Regions from separate parts of the Nocardia sp. NPDC057668 genome, predicted to be linked through region 2. Evidence: riboswitches for the same ligand, from Rfam matches in the RefSeq annotation. Region 2 holds a riboswitch; the other holds the start of a gene.
What was found. A riboswitch is a leader RNA that binds a small molecule or an ion and turns the genes downstream of it on or off. The one in region 2 is predicted to bind cobalamin.
Positions count from the first base shown of each region.

Region 1: it holds a riboswitch for cobalamin, as region 2 does, so the genes downstream of both, ACFVBH_RS05660 (methylenetetrahydrofolate reductase) here and ACFVBH_RS02350 (ABC transporter substrate-binding protein) in region 2, are expected to answer to the same signal.

Region 1 covers NZ_JBHVIC010000001.1:1,207,546-1,212,736, reverse strand. The annotation lists gene ACFVBH_RS05675 (family 2A encapsulin nanocompartment cargo protein cysteine desulfurase) at 1-766, opposite strand, end outside; gene ACFVBH_RS05670 (family 2A encapsulin nanocompartment shell protein) at 768-1,697, opposite strand; gene ACFVBH_RS05665 (class I SAM-dependent methyltransferase) at 1,961-2,701, opposite strand; cobalamin riboswitch at 2,907-3,141, shown strand; gene ACFVBH_RS05660 (methylenetetrahydrofolate reductase) at 3,278-4,285, shown strand; gene ACFVBH_RS05655 (GNAT family N-acetyltransferase) at 4,566-5,191, shown strand, end outside.
Region 2 covers NZ_JBHVIC010000001.1:490,553-495,743, forward strand. The annotation lists gene ACFVBH_RS02315 (SDR family oxidoreductase) at 1-383, shown strand, start outside; tRNA gene ACFVBH_RS02320 (tRNA-Pro) at 663-735, shown strand; tRNA gene ACFVBH_RS02325 (tRNA-Glu) at 754-829, shown strand; tRNA gene ACFVBH_RS02330 (tRNA-Glu) at 841-913, shown strand; gene ACFVBH_RS02335 (hypothetical protein) at 1,109-1,540, opposite strand; gene ACFVBH_RS02340 (MerR family transcriptional regulator) at 1,641-2,264, shown strand; gene ACFVBH_RS02345 (DUF4267 domain-containing protein) at 2,320-2,691, opposite strand; cobalamin riboswitch at 2,865-3,059, shown strand; gene ACFVBH_RS02350 (ABC transporter substrate-binding protein) at 3,088-4,125, shown strand; gene ACFVBH_RS02355 (FecCD family ABC transporter permease) at 4,122-5,120, shown strand; gene ACFVBH_RS02360 (FecCD family ABC transporter permease) at 5,117-5,191, shown strand, end outside.

The DNA.
Region 1 (5,191 bases), 720 kb from region 2:
CCCGTTCGCCCAGGATGGGGAAATCCCGGCGGACGGCGTGCACGTCGAACGGCGGATGCCGATCCGGCACCGGATCGCCGGCCCGGTCCCCGAGGAAGTAGAACTGTGACCCGGCCGGTGCCGCATCGGCTCGCGGGCGCTCGAGGAAGTAGAAGCTCGGCCCGCCTGCCGCTGCCGCCGGTGCGCTGAAACGCGACGGGGTCAGCGGGATATCGAGCGAGGGCAGTTCGGGCAGCCAGGGATCGGTGTGCACCGGGGCCGCGGTGGTCCCGGACTCCCAGCCCGGCACCGCCGGGGCGGGGGTGGCCCCGCCGGGCGGCACCGCACCCCGAGGCGCGCCCGGGGTGCGCGGCGTGCCCGCCGTGGCAGGGACGGAGATGCCCGGACTCGGCTGCGGCACAGCGCCTTCCGGCACCGCGCCGCCTTCCGGCACGGTCGGTTCCGGCGCGTGCGGGAGCGAGCTCGCCCCCGCCGCCGACAGGGGAGCCGCCACGGGGGCCGACGCGGCCGAGGGCAGCGCCCCCGGCGATCCGGGCACACCGGACGGCCCCGCCGGGGTGCTCGGCGCACCCGGAACATACGGGAGCGGCGGCGGCTCCGGAGCCGGTCCGCCCGGCCCCGGGACGCCCAGCCCCCCGAGGCCCGGCGCCGCCGACGGCAGCGCCGAGAAGAACTCCCCGGCAAGGCGATTCAGCGTCGCCTCGTCCGGGAGCAGGGCGCCCCACCCGGAACCGGTGGCGGCCACCGGTTCCGGGGAAGCGGGCAGATCAGCGGTAGGTCGGTGCATAGTCATGGAACCTGTTCACCTCTGCGCCCTCGAGCACCGCCACGGCGTCGTCGGTCAGGATCGCCAGGGAGCAGTACAGCGAAACCAGATACGAGGCGATGGCACTGCGGTCGATTCCCATGAACTTCACCGACAGGCCGGGACCCTGTTCGCCGGCCAGTCCCGGCTGGTACAGCCCGACCACGCCCTGCCGTTCCGCGCCCGGGCGGATGAGCAGGAACTTGGTCTTGCCGCCGGTCACCGGAACCTTGTCCGACGGGATGATCGGGATGCCGCGCCAGGTGATGAACTGCGAACCGAACAGGCTCACCGTCGGCGGCGGCACACCGCGCCGCGTGCACTCTCGCCCGAAGGCCGCGATGCCCTCCGGGTGGGTGAGGAAGAAGCCGGGCTCCTTCCAGACCTTGGCGATGAGATTGTCCAGATCGTCGGGCGTGGGCGGGCCCGCGATGGTCGAGATCCGTTGCTTCTTCGGCGTATTGGCGATCAGCCCGTAGTCGGGGCTGTTGATCAGCTCGCCTTCCTGATGCTCCTTGATGGCCTCGATGGTCAGGCGCAGCTGCTGGGAGATCTGGTCGTGCGGGCTGGAATACAGGTCCGAGACCCGGGTGTGCACGTCGAGGATCGTGTGCACGGCCTTGAGCCGATACTCGCGCGGATCCTTCTCGTAGTCGATGAAGGTCTCCGGCAGCGGGGACTCGTCGTAGTTGTCGCACTTGATGTCGACGGTCTGCTCGTGCGTCACCCGGTTGCGCCGGTAGATGCCGGCTTCCACCGGCACCCAGCTCAGCAGATGGACCAGCCACCGCGGGGTGATGGACTCCATCTGCGGAACGGTCTTGGTGGCATTGGCGAGTGTCCGAGCAGCCTCGTCGCCCAGTGCCACCGGTTGCGGCACGGTACTTGTCATGAAAACCGCCTTCAATTAGGCAAATTGGGGGTTACCGACGGGACGGAATACTAACTCCGGGATCCGCCGCTGTCCTGATGAACAGAACGGCGGGCGTGTCCTGGAAGTTTGCTGGCAAAGGCGCGATTCGATGCCGTTCGTGCCTTCGATGTGAACGGGTGCACACCGCGATGTAGACACCGCGAGCTAACAGTGAGGAAACCGTAATTGCGCGGTAACGAATTCGGGGGAGGCGCGCACGGAAACCGCTGCGGCCGCGCGCCTCAGCGCACGCCCACGAGCACCGCGTCGGTGATCGAGCGCCACGCGACCCCGGCTTCGGCGAACCCCGCCGCCCAGACGTGGTCGAGATGCCAGTCCAGGGTCTGCGGCACGCCCCGCGGCCGGTTGTCGAGAATGGCGCGACTGGCGGCCAGCTCGTTGCTCAGCCGCGGATCATCGGCGATTCCGGCCCACCACTGTTCCCAGTCCGGCACGCCCTCGGCCCGCACCCGCTCCTGATGCCCGCGCTGAATCCGCTCGTCCAGCGCGTTCAGCAGCGGGGTCCGCGGATCGGGCATGTGGTCGGCGTTGAGGAACAGCCCGCCCGGGCGCAGCAGCGCCGGCAGGTCCCGGTAGAGCCTGGCCAGGTCGTCGGGCTGCATCCAGTGCGTGGCGGTCGCGGTCGCGATGACGTCGAACGGCTCGGCGGTCAGCGCACTCGACCACGCCGGATCTTCCAGGTCCGCCACGACGAAACTGACGCGCGGATCATCGGCGAAGGACCCGCGCGCCATCGCCAGCAGCGTCGGATCCCGATCCACCGCAACCGAACTCGACTCGGGCAGCCGGGCGAACAGCCGCCGGGTGATGGTGCCGGTCCCGCAAGCCAGATCCAGCACCCGCGGCGCCTTCCCGGCGCTCGCCTCGACCAGATCCAGCATCACCCGGAATCGCTCCTCGCGATCGGGCATGTACAACTCCTGCTGCCGATCCCAACTCTCCTGCCACGCTTCCCAATTCACGCCTTCTCCAGTGGTCTGATCAGCGGCTTCGGACCGGACGCAGACTACGCGGCGGACCGGGCGCGGCGTCCCCGCGACACGCGCTCGCGGCGCGCCGGAGCGCGCGGGGGAGGGGGTGTGGTTGTCGGCGGCGGTACCACTTCGCTATATTCGCCTGCGCAGCTGGTTCGCCGGAGGCGGTATCGAGGAGCCCCTGATCCGTCCGAAGGCGTCGAAGCCCGGTGGTGCGTTCGCGTGCCGCCCGGGTGAGAGGGAACCCGGTGGAAATCCGGGACTGTCCCGCAGCGGTGAGTGGGAACGACAGCCGTCATTCCGCACTGGGCGCGATGCCTGGGAAGCGATGGCCGATAGGACCAGCCCCGGCACGAGCACCGGGGCCGACCCGGGTCACGGGTCGATGCCCACGAGTCCGAAGACCTGCCGTTGCGCTGGATACGTCGTATCCGGCGGTTGTCGCCTCGTGGATCGGGTGGCACGCCGAGCGGGACCGGGCGTCGCACGACGCCGCGCAATGGGCTCCTTCAGCGTGCACTCGCAATGAGGTGGCCATCGGCATGCTGACCATGGAGCTCACCAATGACGAACTCGGACAACACTTTCGCAGCCGTGCCCGGCTGCGCCCCGACCGCCCGTGTCGCGCCGCTCGCGGCCGCTCGCGCCTCGGTCGTGCAGAGCCTGCGGATCCATTCCGGGGCGCGGGTGCCCTTCTCGGTGGAATTCAATCCGCCGCGCGACGCCGCCGGAGAAGCGCGACTGTGGCGCACGGTCCGCGAGTTCGAGCGCATGCATCCGGCCTTCGTCTCGATGACCTATGGCGCGGGCGGCTCCACCAAGGACCGCACCGCCCGCATCACCGGCCAGCTCGCCCAGCAGACCACCCTGCTGCCGGTGGCGCACCTGACCGCGGTCGGGCACAGCATCGCCGAACTGCGCGCGCTGGTCGGCTCCTACGCCGACTGCGGCATTCGCAACATCCTGGTGCTGCGCGGCGATCCGCCGGGCGATCCGCTCGGCGCCTGGGAGCGTCATCCCGACGGGGTGGCGTACGCCGAGGAACTGGTGCGCATCGTGCGCGACCTCGGTGACTTCAAGGTCGGGGTGGCCTCGTTCCCGCAGGGGCATCACCGCTCACCGGACCTGGCCACCGACACCGCCCACCTGGCCGCCAAACTTCGCGCCGGCGCGGACTACTCGATCACCCAGATGTTCTTCGACGTCGAGCACTACCTGCGCCTGCGCGACCGGGTGGCCGCGCACGACCCGATCGAAGGCGCCAAGCCGATCATTCCCGAGCTGATGCCGATCACCTCCCTGCGCACCGTGCAGCGGGCGGTCGAGCTGTCCGGTCGCGAACTCCCGCCGGCGGTGCTGGCACGGCTGCGGCGGGCCGCGGGGGACGGTCCGGAAGAGAACAAGGCCGCGGTGCGCGCCGCGGGCATCGAGATCGCGACCGAGATGGCGCAGCGCCTCATCGACGAGGGCGCGCCCTGCCTGCACTTCATCACGCTCAATTTCGCGAAGGCGACGACCGAGGTGCTGACCAATCTCGGCTACCGCGTGACCGCGGCTCCGCTCAGCGCCTGAGAAACCGGCGGCGGGTCCGGAAACCCGGACCGGGCCCGGCAACCGGCTGGCTCTGAGATCTGCATTACGCTAGCCTAACCTAAATCGGATGAGGTTAGGCTACGTTTACTACGTAAGTGTGTGCTGATCAGCGATTACGTTCCGAGACCGGCCGCAGATGCTGAAAGCCTGCCGCTATTGCTCGCGTGTCGCGCGGTACCCGTCGCGATTTTCGGGTTAGCCCACCCTAATAAAATAGGTTACCCTAACTCGCGAATGTGGATCTGCGAGAGGGTTTCTGATGGTGGTTGCTCGTCCCGAGACGAGTCCGGGTACCGATGTTGTCGAACCAGCTGTTTACGAGCTGACCGCCCGGCCCATCGATATCGAACGTGACACCGAGACCGCGCACCGGTGGCTCATCCACCCGAAGTCGGCGTACTGGGGGATGCTCGAGAGCACGCCGGCCGACGTCGAGGATCTGATCCGCGTCGCCGAGTCCGACCCGGATCCGCGATTCGGCATGTGGATCGGCGCGTTCGAGGACGAGCCGCAGTTCCTCTTCGAGCTCTACAACCCGCAGACCAGCGATCTGGCCAAGCCGGACACCGGCTACGAGCACGCGGCCGGTGACATCGGCATGCACCTGCTGGTCTCCAGCAGTGAGCGCCGGCTGCCGGGCTTCACCGGCAACGTCATGCTGCACATCATGCGCACCGCCTTCTTCGAGTGCGGCGCCGAGCGAGTCGTGGTCGAGCCCGATCACCGGAATCTGCACGTGCAGAAGCTCAATGCCGCGGTCGGCTTCCGGGTCGTCGGTGATTTCCCGGTCGCCGACAAGATCGCCCGCCTGAGCTACTGCACCCGCGCCGACTTCATTCGGCTCACGGACAACGGCCGGTCCCTGGCGACCGACCTCCAGCTCGC
Region 2 (5,191 bases):
CGGCCTCGGCGCTGTACGGCCAGCCGGGGCTCGCGACCTACGCGGCGACCAAGGCCGCGGTGCGCAGCCTGACCGAGGCGCTCGATCTGGAGTGGCAGCGGTACGGGATCAAGGTGCACGATCTACTGCCGCTGTTCGTGGCCACCGCGATGATGGACGAGGTCGAGCGCGGCTCCAGGACCTCGGCGACCCTGGGCGTCCATCTGACCGCCGCCGATATCGCCGATTCGGTCTGGAACACGGCCACCAAATCCGCGCGCCTGCGCGGCCCGCACGTGCTCGTGGGCATCCAGACCAAGGCCACCGCCGCCGCGGTTCGCCTGTCCCCCACCGCTTTCACGCGCGCGTTCGTCGGCTGGCTCAGCAAGTCCGATACGCTCTGAGCTGCGCGAACAGCTTCCCCGAAAATAAGTACCGCACTGGACGATTCGCTGTTAGCGTTGACCGCACACACCGACGAGAAAGGAACGCGACGATGACCGAGTGCAGTATCCCCAGTCCCGCAGCGACTTTCGGCGCCGGTGCCACCGTGCCGCCGGAACCGAGCGCCGCGCCCGCCGCCACCCTCGCGGTGAGTCACCCGTAGCCGGGTAACTTCCCCGCCGAGGGCCGCACCGGGCGCATATGCCCGGGGAGCGGCCCTTTTTCATGCCCTCCCGCCGCGGGACGTAGCTCAACGGATAGAGCGCCTGCCTTGGGTGCAGGAGGGTGCGAGTTCGACTCTCGCCGTCCCGACGATCGCGATATTTCCATGGCGCAGTGCTGTGCTGGTTCGGCACCCTGATTTTCACTCAGGACCACGTCGGTTCGATCCCGACCTGCGTCACCACAACTTCACACGGCCTCGTGCTCCGCCGGTCGGGCACCCTGATTCTCATTCAGGACTACGCGGGTTCGACTCCCGCCGAGGTCACGACCCCCGGTTCGCCGGGGCAGGGATTGGCAACCGGGCGGGGCCCGGGACCGCTTGCTACGCGGGTCGAGGCCGCAGCGCCTTGGGGATCGTGCCCTCGCCTTTCCGCCGAAGCGCCGCGCTCTGTCGATTCGACTGCGGCACAGGCCCGCTCACGATGCGGGCGTCGCGCTCTGAGCGCCTGCCGCAGCCGGATCACATCCTGTCGATGCCCGCGAGCAGGACGGTCACTCCCACCAGGACGACGCCCGTGACCAGTACGGCCGCGCCGACCCAGACCGCGGTGATCATCCGGTTGGGCCGGGCAGGATCGACGCCCAGCACCGACAGGAAGAACCCGGCGGGCATCAGGATGGCCGCCGCGAGCACCGCGATCGCGCCGCCGTTCGCCCAGCCGGGGCTGGCGCCCGCGGCATTGCCCAGTACCGCCAGCAGCAGGCCGAGCATGACCAGTACGCCGGCGTGCGCGTGCCCGGCGCGGAAGAAGGATTTCTGGAGTTCGTTCGCTGGCTGACCGCCGGTGACGACACGTAGCAGGAACGTTCCGCCGAAGGCGATGGTGGCCACCGAGATGATGGTGGCGCCCAGAACAATGCTGATCAGAGGGTCGATCAGGGTGGTGTACACGATGGCTCCCGCGGTTCGTACACTTGATTGGATACTTCCAGTACCTAATATTGGATAGTTGAGGTACCCAATGTCAAGGCGTGCAGCGAAGGAGACCCGCGTGCTGATGTCGGAGTTGGCGGCACGGACCGGCGTGCCGATCCCGACCGTGAAGTTCTACCTGCGCGAAGGCGTGCTGATGCCGGGCCGGGCCACCAGCGCCACGCGCGCGACCTACGACGAGACGCACATCCGGCGGGTCGCACTGATCAGGGCGCTGTCCCAGCTCGGCCTGTCCATGGCGCAGATCCGGGCGATCGTCACGCTGATCGACGAGCCCGGCCGCACCCTGCTCGACACCCTGGCCACGGCCACCGCGCTGCTGCCACCCGCCGTCGACGCCGCGGCCCCCGCCGACTACCCCCGCGCCCGCGCCGCGCTCACCGCGCTGCACATCGGCGTCCCCGACGACTACCCGGCCGTGGCCCAGCTCGAGCACGCCCTCGCCGCCGCCGAGGCCGCCGGGATGCCGATGACGGAGGATCGGCTCCGCGCCTACGGTCCCGCTGTCCTGGCCATCGCCGCCTACGACATCGACGAGATGCCCCTGGAACCCCCTTCCCGCGCAATCGAATACGCGGTTCTGGGCACGGCCCTCTACGAACCGGTGATCGCCGCCCTGCGCCGGGTCGCCCACGCCGAGCTCTCCGCCCGCCGCCTCGGCGCCGACGAGCCCACCCGCTGAGGTCCGTACGGACCCGAGCAACATCGAGCCCGGGCGGCCGACCGGACCGGACGCGTCACGCCGCGAAAAGCAGTGCGGCGCTGATCCAGACGATGACGGCGGTCGCGAAATGGATGCCGAACGCCGCCGCCCGGGTGCCGCCGTGGCGCAGCACGATCAGCGTGTCCCCGAAGGGGGTCAGCGAGACGGCCAGCATGTACCAGCCGACCGCGTCGGCGTCCGCGAACAGGATGAGCGCCAGGCCGATGACACCGGAGGTGATGTCCCGCAGGCCTTTCACATCCAGGTAGGCGGCGTCGCCGTCGGGTTTCGCGGGTACGCCGAACCCGGCCGCGGCGACCCGCGGTGACACCAGGAACCGAGCGCCGATGACGATGATGAACACGACCAGGAACACGGCGAGGCCGTAGGCGATCGGGGTGAGCATGAGCGGTGGAACTCCTCGGAAATGTACGGAATCGAACGGCCCCACCGTAAGAGCGGCCGGACAACGGGAACAAGGCGCGATCCCCCAAGGCTCGTGAAGCAGGACTCAACCATGTCGGCCCCCGCGCGAGCCCGGCCGCGCGGGCGGGGTTCCCGGGCGCACGGGTGATCTTGGTACAGTCCCCCCGCCGTGGTGTTCGGGAAACCGGTGTGATGCCGGTGCGGCCCTCGCCACTGTGATCGGGAGTGAAGATCGATCCGGACGGAGTGATCCGTTCGGGGCCACTGGGGTGCTCGCGCCCTGGGAAGGCTGATCTTTCGCGTGGTATCCCGTCAGCCAGGAGACCGGCCACGGCAGGCAACACCCGATTCCACGAGGACCTGGAAGGCGGTCTCGGTGACCCCATCTGTTTTCGCGCGCCTGCGTACCGGCGCGCTGCTGGCCTGCGCACTATTGCTCACCGGTTGCGGGGTGCAGGCCGGGCCCGCCGCCGACGGCGCGAACGCCGTCGCCCGCGCCAATTGCGGCATCGATGTCGCGGTGCCCGGTCCCCCGCAGCGCATCTACGCCGCGTACCAGCCCTCCATCGAGATCGCGCACGCACTCGGCGTCACCGATCGCCTGGCGGGGACCGCGTTCCTGGATTCGGCGGTGCTGCCGGAGTATCAGGCGGCGCAGGCGAGATCCCCCTACGTCGAGAAACTACCGAGCCGGGACGAATTGCTCGCGCAGCGACCGGATTTCGTGCTGTCCGGCTTCAACGGCGTGTTCGCCACCTCGTCGCAGAGCAGCGTGGGCACGCGGGCGAGTCTGCACGAACTGGGCGTGGACACCTGGGTACTGAGCCCGCTGTGCCCCAGCGCGGACGGTCTGGCCGACGAGGCGATCGATCCGGCGACGGTGCGCTTCGACAACGTCTACGCCGATCTGCGGGATCTGGGCGCGCTGTGGGGTGTGGCCGATCGCGCCGACACGGTGGTCGCCGACCTGAGTTCGCGCATCGAGGCGGTCCGCGCCAAGGTTGCAGGCGCGCCCAAGCCCAGGGTCGCCGTCCTCACGCCCAAGGACGACGGCTCCTACACCGTCGCGGGCGGCATCGATTTCATCTCCCGGATCATCGAGGCCGCCGGCGGGGTCAACGCCTTCGGCGATCTCACCGAGCGCCGCAACGTGCAGATCGGCGCGGAACAGCTCATCGCCCGCGATCCCGACATCATCCTGACCAGCCTGTGCTGTAAGGCGACCTACGTCCGCGCCGACGCGCAACCGCAGGTGGACAGGATCACCGGCAATCCGGCCTTCGCCAATCTGACCGCCGTGCGCGCGAAAACGGTGCACCCGTTCCTGTTCGCCGATCGCGCCGCCGGGGTCCGTATCGCGCACGCCACCGAACTCGTTGCCGGACTGCTGCATCCGGGGCTGTTCCCGAAGTGACCGGCACCGTGCGCGGCGCGGGCCCGGTGCTGGCCGCGGCCGCGCTCGCCGTGATCTGCGTGGCGTCCCTGCGGATCGGCACGCACCCCGTCGCTTTCGCCGACGTGATCTCGGCATTCACCGATTTCCAGGGCGGTGATACCGATCGGATCGTGCGCTACATCCGCCTGCCGCGCACCGTGGCCGGACTGCTGGCGGGGCTCGCGCTCGCCCTGGCCGGGGCCGTCATGCAGGGCCTGACCCGCAATCCGCTCGCCGGTCCGAGCCTGCTGGGCATCAACGCCGGCGCGTCACTGGCGATCGTGCTGGCCATGGCGGTATTCGGACTCGGCTCGGCCGCGGGTCTCGTGTGGTTCGCGTTCCTGGGCGCGGCGGTGGCGGCCGTTGTCGTCTATACGCTGGGCTCCTTGGGATTCGGCGGCGCGACCCCGGTGAAACTGGTGCTCGCCGGGGCCGCGTTCACCGCCCTGTGCGGCTCGATCACGACCGCGATAACCCTGCTCGATCGCACCACCTTCGACAACTTCCGCTTCTGGGTGGTCGGTTCTCTCACCCGCGCGAGCCTCGAATCCCTGTGGGCCGTCGTGCCTTTCCTGGTCATCGGGGTGACACTCGCACTCGCGGTAGCGAGTTCGCTCAACGCGCTGGCCATCGGGGACGACCTGGCGCGCACCCTGGGCACCCGCCTGCTCGTGGTCCGCGGCCTGGGCGCGCTGAGTGTGGTACTGCTGGCTGGTTCGGCGGTGGCCATCGCCGGGCCGATCGCGTTCATCGGCCTGGTGATTCCGCACATCGCCCGCGCGTTCGCCGGGCACGACTATCGCCGGGTGCTGCTCTGGTGCGCGCTGCTCGGACCCACGCTGCTGCTGGTCGCCGACATCGCGGGCCGGGTGCTGGCTCAGCCGCAGGAGATCCAGGTCGGCATCATCACCGCCTTCGCCGGATCGCCGTTCGTCCTCTACCTCGTCCGCAACCGGAAGGTGGCGACCCTGTGACCGCCCGCGAGTCGAGCGTATTGCCCGGGGGCACGGTGCTGTTGCGCTCACCGAGCGGGAAACTGGTCGTG